Regions from separate parts of the Blautia sp. AM42-2 genome, predicted to be linked through region 2. Evidence: riboswitches for the same ligand, from Rfam matches in the RefSeq annotation. Region 2 holds a riboswitch; the other holds the start of a gene.
What was found. Region 2 has a riboswitch for cobalamin ahead of DW915_RS07750 (sirohydrochlorin cobaltochelatase). Riboswitches for the same ligand answer to the same signal wherever they lie in the genome.
Positions count from the first base shown of each region.

Region 1 (12,501 bases), 100 kb from region 2:
GGCAGCTGGCTGATGAAGCATCGCCGGATGCAGAATGAGTTTACGCATGAGATGAATGCATTCACGACCAAAACAAACGCTGAGCTGATCCAGCCGACGATTGTTGCGGAGGATGATATCTACGGCTGGTTTTTCCATGAGGAAGATGACGGGCTGTACATGAATCTCTATTACCGGATCAAAAACGAGTCCAATCAGCACGAAATTGCATCCAGTGAATTTCCTGTGAAGATCAAAAAGGAGCTTCTTGCGGATGATAAAGTGTGGAGCAGAACGACGCGGACCGCGAAAAATCAGGTTCACGCGGAATACCTGGAAGGAGAAGATGACATGACGGTTTCGTTTGACGTCTATTACCAGTGTGAGGGTTCCTGCGGGGAATATTTTGCGGATATTACCGTGACGGACAGTGAGAGCGGAAAGCTCTACTACAGCAGTGAAGCAGAAAATGAAGCGGCAGAATAGGAGGAGCGATGGCCGAAAAACAAAGCAAAAATAAATGGCACACACCGGCGGAGCGGATTATGATGCTGGGATTTGCGGCGGTAATCCTGCTGGGAACGATTCTTCTGTGCCTGCCGGTTTCTGCGGCGGACGGAAAAAGCGTTTACTGGCTCGACGCCCTGTTTACCGCAACGACATCTGTCTGCGTGACGGGCCTTGTCACCGTTCCGACGGCGACGACATGGAGTACCTTTGGAAAAATTGTGATCCTCGGGTTGATTCAGTTCGGAGGTCTTGGCATCATGGCGTGCCTGACGATGGTGTTTCTGATCCTGCGCCGGAAAATCAGTCTGCAGAGCCGGAAATTAATTCAGGATACCTATAATCTGCCGGTTTTAAAGGGCAGTGTGGGCATCGTGCGCCGGCTTCTGATTGGAACAGCAACCGTAGAGATTGCGGGGGCGGTTCTGTATAGCTTCTGGTTTGTGCCGGAGTATGGCTTCTGGAAGGGAATCGGCTACAGTATTTTTCACGCCGTTTCCGCTTTCTGTAATGCGGGAATCGATCTCGTTGGCGAAGCCTCTTTTGCTCCATTTGTAACGAACCCGCTGATAAACTTTACGACGATGGGACTGATTCTTTTGAGCGGTCTTGGTTTTCCCGTCTGGTGGGAAGTTATGGAGCGGGTGCAGGAGCTTGTGAAGGGAAAACGGCCCCGTAAAAATTTTGTGCGAGGATTCACGCTTCATACGAAACTGGTTTTAACGACAACCATGATTCTGGTGTTCGGTGGAGCACTGCTGATTCTTGCACTGGACTGGAATCACGCGCCATCACTTGGCAGCCTGAAACCGGCGCAGAAGGTCATGGCGGCTTTTTTTCAGTCCGTGACGACAAGAACGGCAGGCTTTGAGACGATCCCGCAGGCTGATTTCTCGGACAGCTCTGCAATGGTAAGTATGGTTCTCATGTTCATCGGTGGCTCCCCGATGGGAACGGCAGGTGGTGTTAAGACGACAACGGTTGCCATTCTGGTTGTGCTGGTTGCCTCCTATATTCGCGGAGACTCAGATACGGTGGCCTGGGGGCGGAAAGTGATGGAAGAAAATATCCGTACCGCTGTCGTCATTTTCTTTTTTGTACTGACGACAGTCTTTACTGCCACCGTGCTGCTGATTTCCGTAACCGGAAGCCCGCTGCTGGATTGTACGTATGAAATTATTTCTGCGGTTGCAACGGTGGGCCTCACCCGTTCCCTGACGCCGACGCTTCCTTTTATGGGAAAGGTGATTGTTATTCTGGTTATGTTTATGGGAAGAATCGGGCCGGTGACGCTGGCTGTCGCACTGCGCCGCAGAACAGGAAGAAAAGATGTCGATATTCAGAGACCGGAGCAGCGGATTCTGATTGGATAGTTGGGAAAATAAAAAACAGGACAGATTTCAGAAAACGAGGAAAAGAAATGAGTAAACAGTATGCAGTCATTGGACTTGGAAAGTTTGGTTTTTCTGTAGCAACGACACTTGCGCAGGCAGGAAAAGAAGTGCTTGCCGTTGATAAAGACGCTGAGCCGGTACAGGAAATTGCCGATCTTGTTACCTATGCGGCGCGTGCAGACATCACGGACAGTCGTGTGTTCGCATCTCTTGGCATCAGCAATATGGATGTGGTGATCGTTGGCATTTCCGAAAATATGGAGTCGAGCATCCTCGCCACCCTGCAGGCAAAAGAGGCGGGCGTGCCGCTCGTCATCGCAAAGTGCATGAGCCAGATGCATGCCAATATTTTGAAAAAAGTCGGCGCGGACCGCGTCGTGATGGCGGAGAGTGAGACGGGCATCCGCCTCGGAAAAAGCCTGATTTCCGGCGGCTTCCAGGACTTCTTCATGCTGTCGGATTCGTTCTCCATGGTAGAGCTTCCCGTGCCGGAAGCGTGGACGGGGCATAACCTCGAGGAGCTGGATCTGCGGAAGAAATACAGTATCAACGTAATCGCCGTCAAGGACGGGGAAGACATCCGTGTCACGGTCAATCCGAAGACGCTGCTCCGCGCAGAGGAAGTGCTGATTCTGATCGGCGAAAACAAAGAACTTGCCAAATTGATGAAAAACAGGAAATGAGGGGACCATTCATGATTACAAGCAGCAGCAATGCACAGGTAAAAAACATTATTGCGCTGAACAAAAAAGCAAAAGAACGCCGGGAGCAGGACGTTTTCGTGGCGGAGGGCTGGAAAATGTTCCAGGAAGCGCCGCGGGAATGGCTGAAAAAAGTATATGTGTCTGAGAGCGGCAGCAAAATGCATGAAATGCCGTCCGACGGGACAGAATACGAAGTAGTGGACGACCGCGTGTTCCAGTCCATGTGCGACACGAAGACGCCGCAGGGTGTTTTAAGTGTGATCCGCATGCCGCATTACACCGAAGAGGAGGTGATGGACAACGGAAAGACACCGCTTCTGATGGTACTTGAGGATCTGCAGGACCCTGGAAATGTCGGAACAATCATCCGCACCGCAGAGGGCGCAGGAGTCACCGGCATCATCATGAGCCGCGGTACCGCGGATATCTTCAATCCGAAAACGATCCGCTCGACGATGGGCTCGATCTACCGTATGCCGTTTCTGATCGTCGACGATGCGGTCGGATTTGTAAAAGGCTTAAAAGCGCGGAAGATCTGTACGTACGCGGCACATCTGCACGGCGTGCATTCCTACCGCGAGGAGGATTACACAAAAGGAACGGCATTCCTGATCGGAAATGAGGGAAACGGCCTGACTGATGCAATGGCAGAGGCCGCCGAGTGCCTGATCCGTATTCCGATGGAAGGAAAAGTGGAATCGTTAAACGCAGCGATTGCATCCGCCGTTCTCATGTATGAGGCACACGGCCAGCGCGCATAAAAGAAAGAGCGTTACCGGTTTTCTTACATTTCTCTTAACCTGCCGGAAACCTACTCGACAGAACCGGTATTTTGAGCTAAAATAGAAAGAGCAGAGTCCGGGCTGAATTTCTGTCAGTCCGGTAAAACTGTAATATTTGCCAGAAAAGCAAAAGCTGTTTTGGGAGGAAGGAAAAATGAGTGAGAAAAAAAACATCAGTAAAAAGGAGCTCCGAAGAAGAAAGCGGAAGCGTGCGCTGATGATCAAAACAGGAATTCTATGTGTTCTGCTTGTCATCTTCGGCATTGGAATCTGGGCTTTGGCCGGAGGAACAGAAAAAATCCAGCAGAAAGCACAGGAAAAAGAGGATCAGAAAACAGCAGAGGTGGACGGTTCCGTATCGTCGGACAGCACGGGAAGTGCTGAAGCGCCGACAACGAAAGCACAGATTATGGCGGAAGCCGATGCACTTGCGCAGACATACGATTACGATGGAGCCATTGAAAAGCTCCAGAGCGTAGAGGGCGCAGCGACCGACGCGGATATCATCACAAAAGTAGCAGAGTACACCAGCACGAGAGATGCCTGTGTGCGCGTCAACGTCAACGAAGTAACCCACATTTTCTATCATTCTCTTGTAGTCGATCCGCAGAAAGCTTTCTATCAGGACAACGCACAGACCGCAGGCTTCTGCCAGTGGATGACCACCGTGGATGAGTTCAACGCGATCACCCAGCAGATGTACGACAGAGGATATGTCATGGTTTCGATCAACGATCTCGTGAAAAAGACCGTAGATGATGACGGAACCGTTCATTACGAGGAAGGGGACATTTACCTGCCGGAGGGCAAGAAAGCATTCGTTCTTTCTCTGGATGACCTTTCCTATTACCACTCTTACGACGGACGCGGCATTGCCAGCAAGATGGTAGTCGGCGACGACGGAAAACCGACCTGCGAATACATTCAGGATGACGGAACTGTTGTGACCGGTGCTTACGACTGCATCCCGCTGATGGATCAGTTTATCGAAGCGCATCCGGATGCCGTATACCATAATGCGCGCGGAACCGTAGCACTGACCGGCTACGACGGAATCCTCGGATACCGCACCGACGGTGATTACAAGACAAGAGAAGATCTGACGGATGATCAGGTAGCATGGCTTGATGCACACCCGGATTTCGACTGGGATAAAGAGTGCGAGGAGGCGAAAAAAGTAGCCGATGCGATCAAAGCAGACGGCTGGACATTCGCAAGCCATACCTGGGGCCATATCCGTGTCGGCGACAAACCGATCGAGACGATCCAGGCGGATACCGAGAAATGGCTGACGTATGTTGCACCGCTCATCGGCGGAAGCGATATCATCATCTTTGCACATGGACAGGATCTTTCCGACTGGCACGATTACACGATGGACAATGAGAAGTTTGCTTACTTAAAGAGTCAGGGCTTCAACATCTACTGCAACGTAGATTCCTCCCAGTATTTCGTTCAGGTAAGAGACAATTACCTGCGTATGGGACGAAGAAACCTGGATGGATACCGTCTGTACCAGAACCTCTACGGAGGCGGCGAGGATAGAACAAGCGATCTGTTTGATTCTGCCTCTGTTATTGATCCGCAGCGGCCGACAGATCCATCTCTTTACAATTTAGGTTAAAGAATTTTGAAAATGAAAAAGATCTCACAGAACTTTTTATTATTTATAGAAGAAAGTCTGTGGGATCTTTTTTTCAGCAGGGCGAACCGTTTACAGATATTTTTCTACGAGCGGAAATGGCAGAGGCCCGAGACGGAGCAGTTTTTCATGGAAACCGATCAATGAGAATGAGTCACCTTCCTGTTTCTGCACTTCCGAGAGGAGCTGCGAAAACGAGAGCGATCCGACACAGTATTTCAGATAGTTCGCCGGTGTCTCGAGAATATACTGATATAAAGAGGCAGCGGCCGACGCATCCGTGATGCCGAACTGCGCCAGAAAGGCTGACGCATCCGAGAGGAGCCATCCCTGGCTGTGGATTCCGAGATCCAGCAGCGAGCAGAGGATAAGATGCACCGAGCGGTTCAGATACCAGAGACGGCAGAGCGCCTGCGTGTTTGCATCGAGATTACGTGCGGCGTAGCGGCAGGCATATGATTCAACGTAGGTTGCCCATCCTTCCACATAACCCGACGGCGCGTAGAGATGGCGGATCAGAAGCGGGTCGGAGCGCGAGAACGAGACGGTCTGGTACAGATGGCCGGGAAAGCCCTCGTGGGCAAGTGTGGAATACAGCTCGATGCCGGTCATTTCATCCGCGGGATTCAGGTAAATGGAGTTGGGTGAATTGACATCGGCGGGCGGTGTGAGATAAAAGGCGGGGCTTAAAAAATCCTTGAGGGAGTCATCCACGGTCTTTACTTCGTATGCGATACCCGAAAGAACGGGAAAATCTTCAGAAACGGCATTCTGCAGATCGGCAAGCATTTCCTCCGGCGTGGAGAACGGCAGCACGAGCGCCTGCTCGGAGAGGGAGAGCGACGGATTCTGATCGAGAATGATCTGCATTTCGGCACACTGGTCCGCAAGCTGCTGTGTTAAAAGGCGGGTCAGCTCCTCTGGTGAAGCGTCAACACCGACGCGGCTGCGGAGAAGATACGCATAGTAGGAAAGTCCGCCTTCCTGCCGGGAAAGACCGCCGGCGTTCTGTGTTCCTTTGCCGCGGAGTGAAGAAAGAGCATCGGAAAGAGAGCGGTAGGCGGGAAAAACACAGGAGATAAGGAGTTTTTCATGCGTCTGCAGACAGAGATTCCTTTCCGCCTCAGAAAACAGTGAAGACGCCTGCAGTTTATTCTGAAAAACGGTGTGGAGCAGATGGCTTTCCGGTGTATCCGCGTCGGCGAGAAAAGCACTGCACTGGCGGATAATGCCATCGACCGCAAGGTCATTCTGAAACACGCCCTGCCGGGATTTTTCCTGCTCGAGTGCGATGAGATCGGAGAAATAGCGCGGGAGATCCTGCAGAAGATGGAGGTAGTCGGCGATATCCTGCTGTGTGCGGAACGGGTACTCCGCGAGCAGAATGGGAAGCTGTGCCTGAATCCCGAGCGACGGACCGAGCGGTTCCGCAAGAAGGCTGGTGCTGCCCGGCATTTTCTCGCAGTTCAGCTCGTAGAGCAGAAGATCGAGCGTGATCTGATTTTCCGCGGAGAGGCGGTTTCGATGAAAGGATGTGAGCGTTGTTTCCACACTCTGCAGCAGGGCATCATACGAGGTGCGGTCAGGGATGGAAACCGTGCCGAACGAGGCGGTGCCGGGGGCAATTCCGCGGGAAGCCGGATCAGCGAGGGTATAGTGGAGCGTGATGGCAGAAGAGGTTACCTCGGAGTGGAACCGTTCCTCCACATACGCGGAAAACCGGCGGTTCTCACCAGGGGAAAAGAACGGGGAAAAATACCAGAACAGCAGGGCGAAAAGAAGTCCGCCGCACAGAAGCAGAGGGAACAGGATGCGGCGGTGCAGAGAAGCTGGTTTCATAGAATAGGCTCCGGTGCGGACAGTTATCATAAAGTATGTAAAAAATGCTGATTTTATGCGCTTTTTCCGTGGCCTTTCATTTGACTTTCCAAAACGGCTTTGCTATAATCAGTAACGAATGAAATAAGGGACTTTTCAGTGCGGAACGGATTTGAAAAAGAATCCGCGAAGATAAAAGGGAATCAGGTGGAAATCCTGAGCGATCCGGTCACTGTAAGCAGGAGTGTTAGCTGCAGAAATGCCATTGTGCGAAACGCATGAGAAGGCGCGGCTGCCGTGAAGATCTGCGAGTCAGGAAACCTGCTGGAAAGGTTAGTGAATCGCTTCCGATAAAAGCATATATATTCATGGAAAGATGTACGAAGTAAAATCGGACATCTGCTTTTTTGTCGCCATGCGTCCGAAAAAGAGCTCCGGTGGAGAAACTCTTTTGCAGAAAAAGCAGATGTCTGTTTGTCTTTTCGCAGAAAAAATGTGTCCTCAAAAACAAGATTACTTGCAGGGAGACATCATTGACGGGGACAGGCACCGCCCAGCTGCCTGAAAAAGTCAGACGGAATCCGGAGCAGATGCGCGAAGGAGATCCGAAGAAAAGGAGAAGTTATGAAAGGAAATTCAAGCAAATTTCTGGCACTGCTGCTGTCGGCGTCCATGATCATGAGCCCGACTGCCAGCGTATTAGCAGATATGCAGGAAAAAGCAGCACAGACAGAAAGCAGCGCAGCCGCAGAGGAAGCGCCGCAGAGCGAAGAAACAGCAGAGACGGCAGAACCGGAAACAACACCGGCAGAAACCGAGAGCAGTGAAAGCACTGCAGAGACTCCGGCAGAAGAGCCGACGGAAACACCGGCCGCGCCTGCAGAGGATCAGACACCGGCAGGATCTGACGAGACCGAGACATCATCCGCAGATGAGGATGCTTCGGAAGATACTGCAGAGGACACTGCAAAAGACGGTGAAGAGACTGCCGATACCACAGAAAAAGAGCCGGAAGCAGCAGATGAGACTTCCCAAGATGCTGGAAAAGAAACACCGGCAAAAGAAGAAACCAAAGATGCTGTAAAAGAGAATACCAGTCCGGCGGCAGAACAGCCGAAAACGGAAGTAAAAGAAACAACCCAAAATGAGACATCCAATACAGCCGAGAAGAAAGAAACAAAAGCAGCGGAAGCAGCAAAACCGGCAGATGGTGAGTATGAGACTTCTGCAGAAGCAACCGGAAGCATGTTCAGTGTGATTTCTTCCAGACTCATCGTAAAAGATGGAAAACTGAAAGCATCCATTCTGCTGAGTGGAACCGGCTATGATTACCTGTATACGGGAACAGCAGCAGAAGCTGCCGCAGCAGATGAAAAGAGCTGGATTGCTCCGACAGGAAGCGAAACCTATACGGATACGAAGACCGGTGCAGAAAAGACCGGATATCGTTTTGAAATTCCGGTGGAAGAGCTTGACAAACAGATGGATGTTGCCGTTCGCTCAGCCAAGAAAAAAACATGGGCTGATAAAACCGTTACGATCCACAGCACCGATGCAATCCCGACGGTAACACCGGAACCAACCGAGACTCCAAGCGAAAATCCAGGTGAGGATTCCTCGAATAAGCCAGCCAGTGTAGAAGCACCGGTTACCAAAGAGGACGGCAGCGTATTCAAAATGTTCGTCATCTCCGAGGCAACAATGATCAACAAGGGCGATAAACTCGTTCTTACACTGAAAACAAACAACGTATCATTTGATAAACTGTATCTTGGAAAGAACGATGACCTTGCAAAAACACCGGCTATCCAGGGAATGCAGGAAGCAAACGGCGGTTATTCCTTTACATTTGAAGTAGATGCGGACAAAGCCGGCACAACCGTTCCGATCGTTCTTGGAAAGAAAGACGGAACCTGGTACACCAAAAAGCAGCTTTATCTTGCAGTTCCGGGAAGTAAAACACCGGAAGTAACTCCGATACCGGAGCCGACCGAGACTCCGGTCCCGACTGCAACCCCGACTCCGAGTGAGACTCCGGTTCCAACCGCAACTCCAACTCCGGAACCGGCGAAAGTAGAAAACGGTATCTACAGCGGAACCGCGGAGACCGGCGCAGCTATGTTCAAAGTAGTCGGCGTAGAGCTGACCGTAAAAGACGGCGACATGAAAGCACGCATCACGTTAAGTGGTGTTGCCTACGATTATCTGTACATGGGAACACCGGAAGAGGCAGCTGCCGCAGACAAGAGTGCATGGATTGCAGGCGTCGGCACCGTTGATTACACAACAGCAGACGGCGAGACGAAAACAGGAATGCAGTATGATATTCCGGTAGCAGCACTCGATCAGGCACTTGTTGTTTCTTCCCATTCTGCAAAACGGGATAAATGGTATGCAAGAACCATTACTATTGCATCTTCCAGTCTGAAAAAGACCGCAGATCTTCCGGCAGATGAGACCAATAAAGTAGCAGATGGTATTTACAGTGCAGAGGCAACAACTAATGCAGCAATGTTCAAGGTAGTCGGCGTAAAACTGACCGCGAAAAACGGAAAAATGACAGCAGTTATCACCTTAAGCGGAAGCGGCTATGATTATCTGTATATGGGAACCGGAAAAGATGCGGCAGCAGAGAGCGGCGCATGGATCGCTTCCACCGGAAAAGTGGACTACACCTTAGACGGTGAAACCAAAACCGGAATGCAGTTTGAAATCCCGGTAGAAGCACTGGATCAGGAACTTGCTGTAGCAGCTCATGCAGTAAAGAGCGGCAAATGGTACGACAGAGCCATCACGATTGCATCTTCCAGCCTGAAAAAGACCGGAGACCTTCCGTCGGATGACAACAAGGGCGATACTCCGAAACCAACCCTCGTTCCGACCAATACCCCAACCGTATCTCCATCTGAGACACCGGTTGTAAAACCGACCAGCACCCCGACTCCGGCACCGACCCAGAAACCGGCCGATACCAAACCGGAGCAGGAATCCAAATATGAGTCTGACTTAAGCGGCGGCACATCCAAAGTAGACAGTGCAACCACACTGGCAGACGGCGTTTACACACCAGACGGATTCTCCTTCTCCGGCGGATCCGGAAAGGTAACCATCTCCTGCAGCAAGATTACTGTAACGAACGGACAGGCTTATGCAACGATCGCATTCAGCAGTCCGTACTACGGATATGTAAAAGCAAACGGAAATAAATACATGGCAAATGTCAGCGGCGGAAGCAGCATCTTCACCATTCCGGTTGAGCTGAACAAGAACAATACCATCATCGGTATGACCACCAGAATGTCCGTTGCCCATGAGATTTCCTACAACATCTTCATCTCCCTGGCAGCAGCAAAGAAGGGCGGCAGCACTTCTTCCAGCACAGGATTTGTAAAAGCAGACGGAACAACCTCCACGATCAGCACCGATAACTCCAAGCTGGATACCACCGCTCCAGAGATCATGGGACTGGAATACAAAGCAGAGACAAAACTTGCTTACGCAGAGTACTTCAAGATGTATCATTACGACGAAGGCATCACCCTGCTGGAGATCGATATGACAAAAGATACCGAGCGTGATCCGGAGAAACAGACCGAGGACGACAAGAAAGCAGAAGATACCGATACCGCAGCAGCAGAGGATACCGCAGCAGCAACCGACGAGGAAGAAGCGGCAGCAGCATCCGATTCCAAAAAGACCGGCACTGAGAAAGCGAAAGATCTGACCGAAAAGACAAAAGAGCTGTACGAAGGCAATGTTGTCAAATATCTGATCGTTCCGAAAGATGTTGAGATTCCGGCAGGACTGGACAAAGATATGATCGTGATCCAGCTTCCGGTTGAGAAAGCATACGTAGCATCTGAGGATGCCCTGAAACTTCTCGACGAGCAGTTAGACGCAGCAGAGAGCATCAAAGCAGTCGGCATGGAGCAGAAAGACTGCCAGATCGAAAACATTGCAAAAGCAATGGAAGACAAAAAAATCTCCTTCGACGGAGCATTCGATGATCTGGACTACAAAGCTCTGGTAAAAGACGAAATCGACTTTGCAATTCTTCCATCTGAGTTCCTTCCGGGAAATGCAAAAGATGAGGAAGATGCTGATGCAGCCGACGAGACCGCAGATACCAAAGCTGAGGATCAGAAGGACGATAAAGACGATAAGACAACGGATGAGAAAGCAGACGAAGACAAGACTCCGGAAGAACTTCTGAAAGAGGAAAATGAGCGTCTGTCCGACACCGCAGAGCGTCTGGCAACCCTGACCATTCCGATGCTGGTTGACCGTTCCGCAGACGAGAAGACCGATCTTGCGAAAGCAGAGTGGCTGAAAGTCTACGGCGTGATCTTCGGATGCGAGGATCAGGCAAACGAGCTGTTCCAGCAGATGGTAAAGGCAGAAGAGAATAAATAAGTACAATAATTTGCAGCAAAAAATGAGAAAGGGCTGCTGCCATATGGCAGCGGCTTTTTCTTTAAGAAAGGAATATCAAATGACAGGAAAAAACGAAAGAAAGCTGAAAAAATGGGCCGCACTTTTTCTTGCAGCAGCGATGTCACTGACGGCCTGCGGCAGCACCGCATCAACGGGAAGCAGCACATCGTCCGCGTCGGGCACTTCGGCAGTTTCTGAGAGCAGCACATTCACAGCATCCTCAGCAGACGTTTCCGAAAGCCAGACGGAGAGCACATCCGTCTCGGAAAGTACGGCTGAAAGTGAAAGCACCTCCGAAGCCACTGCTGAGAGCAGCACCTCCGGGAGTGATACCGCATCCGCGGATGGTTTCGCAACGACAGACGATGTCAGCGACGCACCGGACATCACCGGAATCACCATCGAGAGCAAGATGGTCCTGAATTACGCCGAGTGCTTTAACGTATACTACTGCACAGACGGCTATAAACTGCTCGATGTCAAAGACGGCGCGCAGTATCTGCTCGTCCCGGACGGAAAAGAGGCGCCGGATGACCTCGATTCCGATGTAATTGTAATCCATCAGCCGCTGGAACGCATCTACATGGCAGCAACCTCTCCGATGGCGCTGTTCGATGCCATCGACTCCCTCGATACGATTCGTCTCTCCGGTGAAACCGCAGACAATTGGTACGTACAGGATGCCGTTGACGCGATGAATGCCGGAACGATGATCTTCGCCGGAAAATACAGTGAGCCGGATTACGAACTTCTGGTCAGTGAGAACTGTGATCTGGCCATTGAATCCACGATGATCCTCCATTCCCCGAAGGTACAGGAGATGATCGAGATGCTCGATATTCCGGTCTTCATTGACCGTTCCAGCTACGAATCCCAGCCTCTTGGCAGAACCGAATGGATCAAACTCTACGGTGCCATGCTGGACAAAGAGGAGGAGGCAGCCGACTTCTTTGCAAGTCAGGCAAGTGTTGTGGAAAATCTGAAGGATTTCCAGAATACCGAAAAAACGGTCGCTTTCTTCTATATTAATACGAGCGGAGCTGCCGTTGTGCGGAACCCGGAGGACTATATTTCCAACATGATCGAGCTTGGCGGTGCGCGCAACGCCTTCCGTGATCTCCAGGACGACAGCGGAAAAACATCCGTGCCGATCACGATGGAGCAGTTCTACGATACGGCCGAAGATGCGGACTACCTGATCTACAACGCAAGCATCGATTCCACCGTCAAAACCCTGGACG
Region 1 is NZ_QUIM01000005.1:149,120-161,620, forward strand. It holds gene DW915_RS08165 (hypothetical protein) at 1-465, shown strand, start outside; gene DW915_RS08170 (TrkH family potassium uptake protein) at 474-1,859, shown strand; gene DW915_RS08175 (potassium channel family protein) at 1,907-2,563, shown strand; gene DW915_RS08180 (TrmH family RNA methyltransferase) at 2,575-3,345, shown strand; gene DW915_RS08185 (hypothetical protein) at 3,521-4,990, shown strand; gene DW915_RS08190 (DUF885 domain-containing protein) at 5,081-6,847, opposite strand; cobalamin riboswitch at 6,967-7,169, shown strand; gene DW915_RS08200 (hypothetical protein) at 7,451-11,239, shown strand; gene DW915_RS08205 (ABC transporter substrate-binding protein) at 11,319-12,501, shown strand, end outside.
Region 1: linked by a shared signal. The riboswitch ahead of DW915_RS08200 (hypothetical protein) and the one ahead of DW915_RS07750 (sirohydrochlorin cobaltochelatase) in region 2 are both predicted to bind cobalamin.

Region 2 (12,501 bases):
CTGTGGTATGGATGTGCCATATTTTGTATTTCTTCCTGCGGGTCAAAACCGTAAAAACAGAAGATCATATCCTAGGAGAAACAAAATGAACAAAGTAGAAAAAAAGCGGCAGAAAGAACAGTACGTCGTGGAAGAGATGATCCGCCTGTACTGCCGGAAGAACCATGGAAAAGAGGGGCATGCATCCGGTGGGATGTGTCCGGAATGTCAGAAATTAGCGGACTATGCAAAACAGCGGAGCCAGAAATGTCCCTTCATGGAACAGAAAACATTCTGCGCAAACTGCAAAGTACACTGCTACAAGCCGGAAATGCGGGAAAAGATCCGCGCCGTTATGCGGTTTTCGGGGCCGAGGATGCTGCTGTATCATCCGATTTTAGCTATCTGGCATTTAATCTGCAGCATGAGAGAGAAGCGAAAAGCAAAAGCATAAAAGAGAGGTACTTATGATTAAAACAAGACTGGTGGGGCTGCTGTCCCACGCGAAAAAGTATATCGTGTACACGATTCTGTGGCAGTGGGCGGCGCTTCTGTCGCAGGTGATCGCGGTATTTACGATTGCCGATCTGCTGGAGCGGGTTGTGTATGGCGCGGTAACGGCGACGGCTGTGAAACGGACGGTTTTTATGCTGGCAATTGTTGTTGTGATCCGCTTTTTCTGCGAGCGGATGGGTGCGAGGTCTTCGTATCTTGCGTGTGTGGATGTGAAACGGATTCTGCGTGAAAAAATTTATGAGAAAATGCTGAAACTGGGGGCATCCTACAGCGAACAGGTATCATCCTCGGAGGTCGTACAGGTATCCACGGAAGGCGTGGAGCAGCTCGAAACCTATTTTGGAAAGTATCTTCCGCAGCTGTTCTACAGCCTGATTGCGCCGCTCACCTTGTTTGTGATCCTCTGCCGGGTGAGCATGAAAGCGAGCGTGATTCTTCTGATCTGTGTGCCGCTGATCCCGATTTCGATTGTGGTTGTGCAGAAGATTGCGAAGAAGCTTCTGAACAAATACTGGAGCATTTACACCGGCCTTGGCGATTCCTTCCTTGAAAATCTGCAGGGTCTGACGACATTAAAAATTTATCAGGCCGACCAGCAGAAAGCCGACGAGATGGATGTGGAATCCCAGAACTTCCGCCGGATCACGATGAAAGTTCTGACGATGCAGCTCAACTCAACGAGCGTGATGGACATCGTAGCATACGGCGGCGCGGCGGTTGGCATGGCGGTGGCGGTATCGGAATTTCTGAAAGGAAACCTCACCGTGTCCGGCACGCTCTGCATTGTGCTGCTGGCGAGCGAGTTTTTCCTGCCGCTTCGTCTGCTCGGATCATTCTTCCACATCGCGATGAACGGCATGGCGGCGAGTGACAAGATTTTCAAAATCCTCGATCTGCCGGAGCCGCAGACGGGAGAGCGGACGCTGCCGGACGGACCGCTGGATGTCGTGTTGGAGGATGTACATTTTTCCTATGAAGAGGACCGGGAAATCTTAAAAGGCATTGACCTGACGCTCCCGGCGGGCAGTTTTGTATCACTGGTCGGCGAATCCGGCTGCGGAAAGAGTACGATCGCGGGTATCCTTGCGGCAAAGAACCGTGGATATACAGGGCGCATCACCCTGGGCGGTGTGCCGCTCTCGGAAGTCGCTGAGACGGATCTGATGAAGCACGTTGTTCTGGTCCGCCACAATAGTTACTTATTTAAAGGAAACGTAGAAGAGAACCTGCGCATGGCGAAACCGGATGCGACGAAGGAGGAGATGGAGGCGGTTCTGCAGAAAGTCAATCTGCTGGGATTCTTACAGACACAGAACGGACTGCAGACAGAGCTTCTCGAAAAAGCAGGAAACCTCTCCGGCGGCCAGTGCCAGCGTCTTGTGATTGCGCGGGCGCTGCTTCGGAGCGACAGTGCGGTGTATATCTTTGATGAAGCCGCATCGAATATTGATGTCGAGAGTGAAGAGCTGATCATGAATGTGATTCATGAACTCGCAAAGACGAAAACGGTATTGCTGATTTCCCACCGCCTTGCGAACGTCGTACAGTCAGATCAGATTTATTTCCTGAAAAACGGTACCATCTGCGAGCGTGGAACGCATGCGGAACTGATGGAACAGAACGGAGCATACCGTCATCTGTACGACAGCCAGATGGTACTGGAAAACTATGGAAAGCAGGGGAATGCATGATGAACGAGAAGAAAAATACAGCAAAACGCAGAAGCGCCCTCCGGATTATGGGAAGCCTGATCGGGCTGGTGAAGCCATTGCTTCATATTATGATGGCGGCAATTATTCTTGGAACAATGGGATATTTATGTGCGATCTTCCTGACGATTCTGGCAGGACAGGTCATCGTGCATGGCTTACTGACGGGCGCGGCAGGGACGAGCCTTTCGGTGCAAAACATGTGGCTTGTACATACCCCGGTAAAAACGATACTCACGGTGATGATCGTGATCGCGGTGCTGCGCGGCATTCTGCATTATGCGGAGCAGTACTGCAACCACTTTATTGCTTTTAAACTGCTGGCGATCATCCGCCATAAAGTGTTTGCAGCTTTGCGGAAGCTCTGCCCGGCGAAGCTGGAAGGACGGGACAAAGGAAATCTGATTTCGATTATCACAACCGATATCGAACTTCTGGAAGTATTCTATGCGCATACGATTTCCCCGATTGCGATTGCAGCATTAACTTCTTTGATTATGGTATGCTTCATTGGAAGATACCATGTTCTGGCAGGGCTGCTTGCACTTGCGGCGTATCTGACGGTCGGCGTTGTGATCCCGATGTGGAACGGAAAGCGCGGAAGCCAGAAAGGAATGGAGTTCCGGACAGGCTTTGGCGAGCTGAACAGCTTCGTGCTGGATTCCCTGCGTGGCCTCGACGAGACGATTCAGTACGGACAGGGCGAAAAACGGAAAGAGCAGATGTCAGGGCGGTCGAAAGAACTGACTTCTGTGCAGGAAAACTTAAGCCGCATGGAAGGCTCCCAGCGGTCTGTCACCAACATGGTGATTCTTCTGGCATCGTTCGGCATGCTGGCACTGACGATCTATCTTTACACGAAAGGCGGGATCGGATTTGAGGGAGTCCTGACCTGCACAATCGCGATGATGGGTTCCTTCGGCCCGGTCGTGGCGCTGTCCAGCCTGTCGAATAACCTGAATCAGACGCTGGCAAGCGGCGAGCGTGTGCTTTCCCTTCTCGAGGAAGCGCCGCTGGTGGAGGAAATTCCGGGAGATGCGGCATCCGGCGGTGACCACGCATTTGCAGGAGCCGAGGCGCAGAATGTAACGTTTGCCTACGAAGACGAGACGATTCTGGATCAGTATTCGCTGAAACTGGAACCGGGAAAAATCACCGGCATCCACGGCGCGAGCGGTTCCGGAAAATCGACGATCTTAAAACTTCTGATGCGCTTCTGGGATGTCCAGACGGGGCGCGTTTCCGTGGACGGAGCCGATGTCCGCAAAATCCCGACAAAGCATCTGCGCGATATGGAAAGCTATGTGACGCAGGAGACACACCTGTTCCACGATTCGATTGCGAACAATATCGCTATTGCAAAACCCGGCGCGACGCGGGAAGAAATTATGGAGGCGGCGAAGAAGGTGTCCATACATGATTTCATCATGACACTGCCAAACGGCTACGACACCGAAGTCGGAGAACTCGGCGATACGCTGTCCGGCGGAGAAAAACAGCGGATCGGTATCGCGCGGGCATTCCTGCATGACGCATCCATGATCCTGCTGGACGAGCCGACATCGAATCTTGATTCCTTAAATGAAGGAATTATTCTGAAATCCCTGAAAGAATCGGCAGAAGAGAAAACCATTGTGCTCGTATCGCACAGAGTGTCCACGATGAACGTCGCGGATGTGGTATATGAAATGGAAAATGGCCGGATTTCCTGATTTTACAGCACTTGACAGAGAAAAGACGATGTGCTACACTAACAGTCGTTAAAGAAAAGACAATTAAATATCGATGTGTAAGGTGTCGGACATACGTGTCCGGTGAAAAGGGAAGCAGGTGTGAATCCTGCACGAACTCGTCACCGTATTTTGCAAGCAGGGGAATGATCCACTGGGAAACCGGGAAGGAGACCGATGCGCTGGAGTCAAATCCTGAAGCAATGAGCCGGGAGACCTGCCTTTCGCAGTACAGGAACGTTACGTTCGTGCCACGAGGAACTGGCAGTACAAAACAGGAAAGCGGACATTTGCCCCACAGCGGGTGAGATGGTTTTCTTTGTGATGAAAATACTGGAAGCCCCTCGTTGAAAAACGAAAGGGCTTCTTTCTATTTACGCGGGCAACGAGCCAAAGTCCGTGCTTGCACGAGACCTTAGCGACTGCAGCGATAACTTGAGAAACTCGCGGAGCGTGTTTCTCATAGTTTGAAATGTAAAACGTCCCCGATATTGGTTGTTGCAAAGATACCAGCAAATGGGAGGAAAACAAAAATGAAAAAGAAACTTGTAGTCGCTTTAATTTCAGCAGCTATGGTAACATCTATGCTCGGCGCATGCGGAAGCAGCAACGCATCCAGCAGCAGCGCAAGCAGCACAGCAACAAGCAGCGTAAGTGCATCTTCCGCATCTGAGGAAGACACCACAGCAGCAAGCAGCAGCGTAAGCGCATCTTCTGCATCTGAAGAGGTATCCGCAGATGCAGACCAGGAGGCAGCAGATAAAGTGGCAGCTTTGATTGACGCAATTTATGTACAGGAAAGAAATGATAACACCGACGAGCAGTGCAAAGAAGCAAAAGAGGCATGGGATGCCCTGACAGACGCGCAGAAGGAACTTGTAGAAGGAGAGAACGCAGATCCGGATTACTTCGGAAGAGACACAGGGGATGCTTCCAAGGATGATCCGTTAAACGGAGACGAGATCGGCGAGGATGAGCTTCTGGTTGTAAGCTTTGGTACTTCCTTCAACGACAGCCGTGCTGAGGATATCGGAGGCGTTGAGAAAGCTCTGCAGGCTGCATATCCGGACTGGTCCGTAAGACGTGCCTTCACTGCACAGATCATCATCAACCATGTACAGGCCCGCGATGACGAGAAGATCGACAACGTAGATCAGGCACTGGAAAGAGCTGTAAGCAATGGCGTGAAAAAACTGATTATTCAGCCGACTCATCTGATGCACGGCGCAGAGTACGACGAGCTGAAAGAAGCAGTAGATAGCTATAAAGATAAATTTGAGTCCGTAACCATCGCAGAGCCGCTGCTTGGCGAGGTTGGAAGTGACGCTACCGTAATCAACGAGGACAAACAGGCCGTTGCAGAAGCAATCACGGCACAGGCAGTAAAATCTGCAAATTATGACAGTCTGGATGCAGCAGCAGAGGACGGCACTGCTTTCGTATTTATGGGACATGGTACTTCCCACACTGCAAATGTAACCTACAGCCAGATGCAGACACAGATGGATACTCTTGGATACAAAAACGTATTCATCGGAACCGTTGAGGGCAAGCCGGAAGAGACCGCTTGCGAGAACGTGATCGAGGCAGTAAAAGCAGCCGGATACAAGAAAGTAATTCTTCGGCCGCTGATGGTTGTTGCAGGTGACCACGCAAACAACGATATGGCAGGCGAGGATGAGGATTCCTGGAAGAGCCAGTTTGAGGCATCCGGTGCATTCGACGAGATCGACACTCAGATCGAAGGTCTTGGAAGAATTGATGCTGTTGAGCAGCTGTATGTACAGCATACCAAGGCAGCTATGGACGGCAACGGCGTTCAGGACGATGCTGAATAATTAGGGGTTGCATTCCGAACGTAAAATAGAGTAAAATAAGATCCGGCAGTACGGCTGAAGAGACTCAGTGTGCTGTCGGATTTTAAGTTGAGCGGATGAAAAAGATCCGCTTCAAGGTGATACAAGGAGGAAATTTATTATGAGAAAAAAATTGGCAGTTCTTTTTCTTGGAGCAGCACTGACTGTATCCATGCTCGGCGCATGTGGCGGAAAGGATGCAGCGTCATCTTCTGCATCTGCAGTATCTGCGTCTTCTGCGGCAGACGCATCTTCCGCTTCTGTACAGGATGCATCTAAGGCAGAGAGCAGTACATCCACATCAGATGTTTCAGCAGAAAGCGCATCGGCAGCGGAGACTGCAGGAGAAAGCAACGCATCAGAGCTGGAAGACGGTACGTATACGGCAGACTTCAATACAGACAGCAATATGTTCCATGTCAATGAAGCAAAAGAAGGGAAAGGTGTCCTGACGGTAAAAGACGGAAAAATGACCATCCACGTCAGCCTGGTATCCCAAAACATTGTCAATGTCTTTGTGGGAACAAAAGAAGAAGCGCAGGCAGACGGTGCAGAGCTGATCGAGCCGACCACAGATGAGGTAACGTATTCTGACGGAACCACAGATGAAGTGTACGGCTTTGATATCCCGGTAGAAAAACTGGACGAGGATTTCAATGTTGCGATCATTGGTAAAAAAGGAACCTGGTATGATCATGTAGTCAGCGTATCCAATCCGGTACCACAGGAGTAATCCGGGAAAAAACAAAAAAGATATCCACAGAAGGTGAACCATTTTGCACCGTCTGTCCACAGAAATTGTGGACAGAGAGGGGAAAAACGGTTCCCTTTGTGGATATCTTTTCTTATTTCTCCGGAAACAGTTTGCGGAACAGAAAACGGATGAAGGGTCCGCAGTACATGAGCTGCCAGAAGAAGGCAACCGGGAAATTTAAGAACGTGGTTTGGAGCCAGACAGCGACAAATTCTTTTCCGGCATTTTTAAACAGCAGTGTTGCAATAAAACTCATAATCGGACACATAATAGCAATAATCATAATGGAAATTGCCAGCGTGATTACGATCGGACGATCCTGCGGTGTTACCATGCAAAAAGCTAATTTGTGAGCCAGATGATCCACGAGGAAAAACTCGAGGATAAAAGCGGCCGGCCACATGATTATCATCTCGTGAAACGCCATCAGAAAGAACTGATTTGTCATTCCGCCGATGTTCATGGAAATGTTGTAGCAGATCATGGCATAGACCATCAGAAAGGACATCATGAGGGTAAATACAACGTTTTGAAATTTTGTTTTTGGCATCGATTGTTCTCCTTTTCTTTGCAATTTTGAAAAATGGGCGCAAAAAAGACACATGTGTTGTTCGTTAACCAAGCAATGCACTTGTGCCGTTTCCAATCTGATACCAATCTTTTCTGCAGTTTTTAATTTTGAACCGTCGATTATTATAACGTCTCTGGCGGCGTTTGGCAAGAGGAAATTGAGAAATTTTTAAAAAAGACAGATAAACAAGAAAATTCGATGCGTGCTGGAAGCACGGTTTGGCGAATGGTGCGGGGAACGGCACCGGCGCGAAAAAGAATGGATTGCGAAACGGGAGCGGGATTGCTACAATAGAACATAGTGAAAACAAAGAGAAAACGCAAAAGGAAATCAATATTATGTCAGAGATCAGAAAAATCGAAAACTTTGCGGCGCCGGAGCTCGACGTGTATGCGCGTCTTTCAGAACCGCAGTTATTGCACTATTATGAACCGCAGCCAGGCCTTTTTCTCGCAGAGAGTCCGCGTGTCATCGAGCGCGCACTGGATGCCGGTTATGAACCGGTTTCGTTCCTTGCCGGAAGCGCAGAGCTTGCCGCAAACGAAGCACTCTTTGCGCACTGCCCGGACGCGCCGGTCTATACAGCAGAGACGAAGGTGCTGGAACAGCTCACAGGCTTTGCCCTTACGCGCGGCATGCTCTGCGCGATGCACCGCCGCACGCTTCCGGCTATGGAGGAAATCTGCCGGAATGCCCGCCGCGTGGCGATTCTGGAAAATGTCGTGAACCCGACGAATGTCGGTGCGATTTTCCGTTCCGCCGCCGCGCTTGGCATCGATGCCGTGCTCCTCACATCAGGCTGCAGCAACCCGCTGTACCGCCGCGCCATCCGCGTGAGCATGGGAAATGTCTTCCAGGTCCCGTGGACCGTGCTGCCAGGCGGCAGTTACTGGCCGGAGCAGGGAATTGCTGCACTGCAGGAACTTGGATTTTATACCGTTGCGATGGCATTAAAAGAAGACTCCGTTCCGATGGATGATCCGTCGTTAAAAACGCATGAAAAGCTCGCCATTCTGCTCGGAACCGAGGGTGACGGACTGGCAAGTGATACGATCGCTGAAACAGATGCAACCGTGCTGATTCCGATGACACACGGTGTGGATTCACTGAACGTCGCTGCGGCGAGCGCTGTCGCATTCTGGGAGCTGGCGGGAAGAAGATAAAGATGTTCCGTCGGTACCGGAGATTACGGAATAAAAATAGGATCAGAGATAGATTTTCGGGATGCATATTTTGATGCATCCCTTTTTGAATTTACGAATTTTGAAATTCCTTCCGATACATCTGCGGCGTACATCCCACTTTGTTTCGGAACTGCCGGTTGAAGTTGGAAAGGTTGCGGAAACCATTGTCGTACGCGATTTCGGACACACTCCGCGTCGTACTGCGCAGCGCCTCGCAGGCGGCTTTGATCCGAAGCTGTGTCAGATATTCAACGGCCCCGAGGCCGAAGGTCTGCTTAAAACAGCTCATAAAATAGCTTTTGCTCAAATGCGACAGCCTGGCAAGTTCCTCTATGGTAATCGGGTCGGCGAAGTGCTCCTGGATATAGGCGAGCACAGGCCGCAGGTTTTCAGCAGCCGCAGGCATGGCGGGACGATCGGTGCAGAGTTCCGGCGATGCGGCGAGCAGATAGAAGAAGCGGAGCAGCTCACTTTTCAGCAGAAGATCGGAGACAGCAGAGTTTTCACGGATGCAGCGGAAAATCTGATGGACGGATGCAGAAAGTGCAGCATAACCGGAATGTTCGGGTGAAATCGGTGCCTGGATGCGGCGCCGGGCGGAGAAAAACGGCTGCAGAATTTCCGTGTAGCTGCGGTCGTCATACCCGCCGATCAGCATATTCTGGTGGAAAACAATCGTATCATAAAACATCGACTCCTGCCCGGCGGGCAGAATGGCATGTACGAGGTTCGGCTGAATCAGAAAAATATCACCGGCATGCGCCGTAAGCAGACGGTCCTCATACTGAAAATACCCCGTTCCGCGTTTGATATAATTCAGCTCCATCTCCCCGTGCCAGTGCAGCGGTACGCCGGGAAAATAGTCGGGCATCCGGCAGTCATAATAACTGTAGGGAACCTGCATGGAGCCGTGCTGGCGTTTTTCTTTCGCAGCAGAAAGCATCATAAAATCCTCCTCCAAAAAGCATGTCCGTAAAATGCCGGGAATGGCAGAGCGTGGCATGGATAAAATCAGTTAATGTTCACTCAGCAGTGAAACACTTGCTGTTTCGCTGCGTAAGAAAGTGATTCAGGTGTGAGCAGCCCTCCTTTTGCGAAGCAAAACTTTAAATGAGGGCTGCGAAGGTTACAGTTCGCTGGGTACCAGTGAACTGTAACTAAAATCATAGAATAGTATTAGAATGAAATAGGAAATTACTGGTATTTCAGCGGATACAGTAGTAATATATCATATAGAAACACTTGCTTCAACGACGAAAATACAGCAGAAATAAGAGCGAAAGAGGGAAAGAAAAAATGTCAAAATGGTTAGATAACGCAGTATTTTATGAGATTTATCCGCAGTCCTTCAACGATACCAACGCCGACGGAATCGGAGATTTCCAGGGTATCATTGAAAAATTAGACTACATCAAGGAGCTGGGCTGCAACGCCATCTGGATCAACCCGTGCTTCCTGTCCCCATTCGGTGATGCAGGATACGATGTCGCAGATTACTGCCGCGTTGCACCGCGCTACGGAACGAATGAGGATCTGAAGAGAGTTTTCGAAGAGGCACACAAACGTGACATGCACGTTCTGCTCGACCTGGTTCCGGGCCATACATCTGTTGAGCATCCATGGTTCAAAGAATCCATGAAAGCAGACCGCAATGAATTTACAGACCGCTACGTATGGACCAATAACGTATGGGAAGCACCGGAAGGAATGGGAAGCCTGCGCGGCATTTCCGAGCGTGACGGCGCCTGCGCCATCAACTTCTTCTCCAACCAGCCGGCCCTGAACTACGGCTTTTATCAGCCGGATCCGGAAAAACCGTGGCAGCAGTCCTTTGATGATGAGGGACCGCAGGCAACGCTGGCAGCGATGGAAGATGTCATGAGATTCTGGCTGAACATGGGCTGCGACGGCTTCCGTGTCGATATGGCGGGCTCCCTGGTAAAGAACGATCAGGAAGGCAAAGGAACCATCCGCCTGTGGCAGCAGGTACGGAAATTTCTCGACGCCGAGTTCCCGGATGCAGCCATGGTATCTGAGTGGGGCGAGCCGGACAAATCCTTACAGGGCGGTTTCCACATGGACTTCCTGCTTCACTTTGGACCGTCCCATTACAACGATCTGTTCCGCTGCGATGAGCCATTCTTCTCCAAACGCGGAAAAGGAGATATCTCTGAGTTTGTAGAGACCTACAAAACCAACTACAATAAGACCGCACAGAAAGGCCTGATCTGCATCCCGTCCGGAAACCATGATATGGACCGTCTGGCACGCCGTCTGCAGGGGGATGAGCTGAAAATTGCTTTCGCTTTCCTTCTTTCCATGCCAGGTGCGCCGTTCATCTACTACGGTGATGAAATCGGTATGCGCTACGTCGAAGGCCTGAAATCCGTTGAGGGCGGATACAACCGCACCGGTTCCCGTTCTCCGATGCAGTGGGATGACAGCACCAACGCAGGATTCTCCAGCGCACCGGCCAGCGACCTCTACATCACCATGGATCCGGGCAAAGACCGTCCGACCGCAAAAGCACAGATGGCCGATCCGGATTCCCTGTACCACGAAGTTAAAAAACTCATCCAGATCCGCCAGAGCAGCAAAGCACTCTTAAGCCGCGGAACCATCGAGTTCGTTTATGCAGAGAAAAACCAGTATCCGCTGGCATACGTCCGTGAGGCTGAGGGTGAAAAAGTCCTCGTTATCATCAATCCATCCGACAAAGAGCAGTCCTTCCCATACAGTGCAGAGCTGAAGGATGCCCTCTACACGATCGGAGGAAAAGCAGAATCCAAAGACGGAACCATCACCATCCCGGCACAGTCCGCAGGATTCTATCATATCTGATCGAAAATAAAAATGACAGGGAGATCCAATCGAATTTTTTCGGAGGATCTCCCTGTTTTTAAATATGATACACTCTCAGCTCATGCAATGCCCTGGTCGCTGCAATATACTGCGCCTGCATCATCATCTCCCTTTTCTCGTCCTTCGGGAAAATCGAGAACACCTGATCAAACTCCAGCCCTTTTGCCAGATAAAATGTGGTAACCGTCAGTCCTTTCTTAAAACTGGAGCTGTCACGGTTCAGCCAAGAAAGCCGCTTCTCACAGTCAAAATCTTTTTCCGCCAGAATCTCCCGTAAAATCAAATAAGCCCGTTCCGCCGTCTTCTCATCCGGTACAATCACCGCCGCCGTCTCATACGTTTTCTCCTCTGGAAACAGCGTATCCACTGCCTCCCGCAGAGCCGCCTCAAGATCCGTGACATCCCGTTCCAACACCGGCATTCCGTGCCGTTCAAACAGCTCCAGATCCGTCACGCCAATGAGATTTGCCGCATACGACGCAATTTCCACCGTATTCCGGTAACTCTTCCGCATCTCAATCCGCCGCAGATCCTTCCCGAAAATCCCCGGTAAAAACTGCAGTACATCCTGCTGCTGATCCGCCATCGTCTGCGCCCGGTCCCCGAGAATCGTCATCTTACAGGAAAACATCCGCCGGATAATCAGATACTGCAGCCGTGAATAATCCTGCATCTCATCAATCACCAGATGCTTAATATTCGACCGCTCCGCCTGCCGCGACAGCCGGTATTTCAGATACAGAACCGGATACACATCCTCATACCGCAGCTTCCGCTTCTCCAACGGCCGCCGCGGCAGCGTCTGATAACCTTCCTTCTTCAGAAAACGATTGTAGAGAACATAAAAATCCATCGTCTCATACATCTTCCGGAACTTCTCAATCAGCGGAATCCGCTCCTCCTCCGGCAGATCCCGGTTCAGCAGCGTCTCGATCTCGTCAATAAACGTCTCCGCCACCGCATCCATCCGCGAGAGCAGCGGAATATCCGCAAACTTGTCATAAAACAGCGTAATAATCTCCGATTCCGACTTCACAAACGACTTATACGAAACGTCTGAGAAATTCATCAGCTCGTCCTCAAGTTCCAGCGCAAATCCCTCCATCTGGTCCACAAACGATTGCGACTGTTTTAAAGCAAACCGTTCTGCGGCTTTTGGATCCCGCATCTCCCGCTCAATCTGATCACAGCGATCCTCACAGTCCGCCGCCGTGTCCTGTAATTTGCGGTAAGCAAAGAGATCAAAACTCATCTCCTGAATATTCTCCTCACCGAGTTCCGGCAGAATATGTGAAATATAATCCGAAAATACCCCGTTCGGCGATAAAATCAGAATATTC
Region 2 is NZ_QUIM01000005.1:44,544-57,044, forward strand. It holds gene DW915_RS07730 (YbaN family protein) at 1-89, shown strand, start outside; gene DW915_RS07735 (nitrous oxide-stimulated promoter family protein) at 86-433, shown strand; gene DW915_RS07740 (ABC transporter ATP-binding protein/permease) at 447-2,186, shown strand; gene DW915_RS07745 (amino acid ABC transporter ATP-binding/permease protein) at 2,186-3,916, shown strand; cobalamin riboswitch at 3,980-4,173, shown strand; gene DW915_RS07750 (sirohydrochlorin cobaltochelatase) at 4,468-5,772, shown strand; gene DW915_RS07755 (hypothetical protein) at 5,912-6,523, shown strand; gene DW915_RS07760 (DUF2798 domain-containing protein) at 6,636-7,094, opposite strand; gene DW915_RS07765 (TrmH family RNA methyltransferase) at 7,454-8,278, shown strand; gene DW915_RS07770 (helix-turn-helix domain-containing protein) at 8,370-9,245, opposite strand; gene DW915_RS07775 (alpha-amylase family glycosyl hydrolase) at 9,596-11,140, shown strand; gene DW915_RS07780 (HelD family protein) at 11,199-12,501, opposite strand, start outside.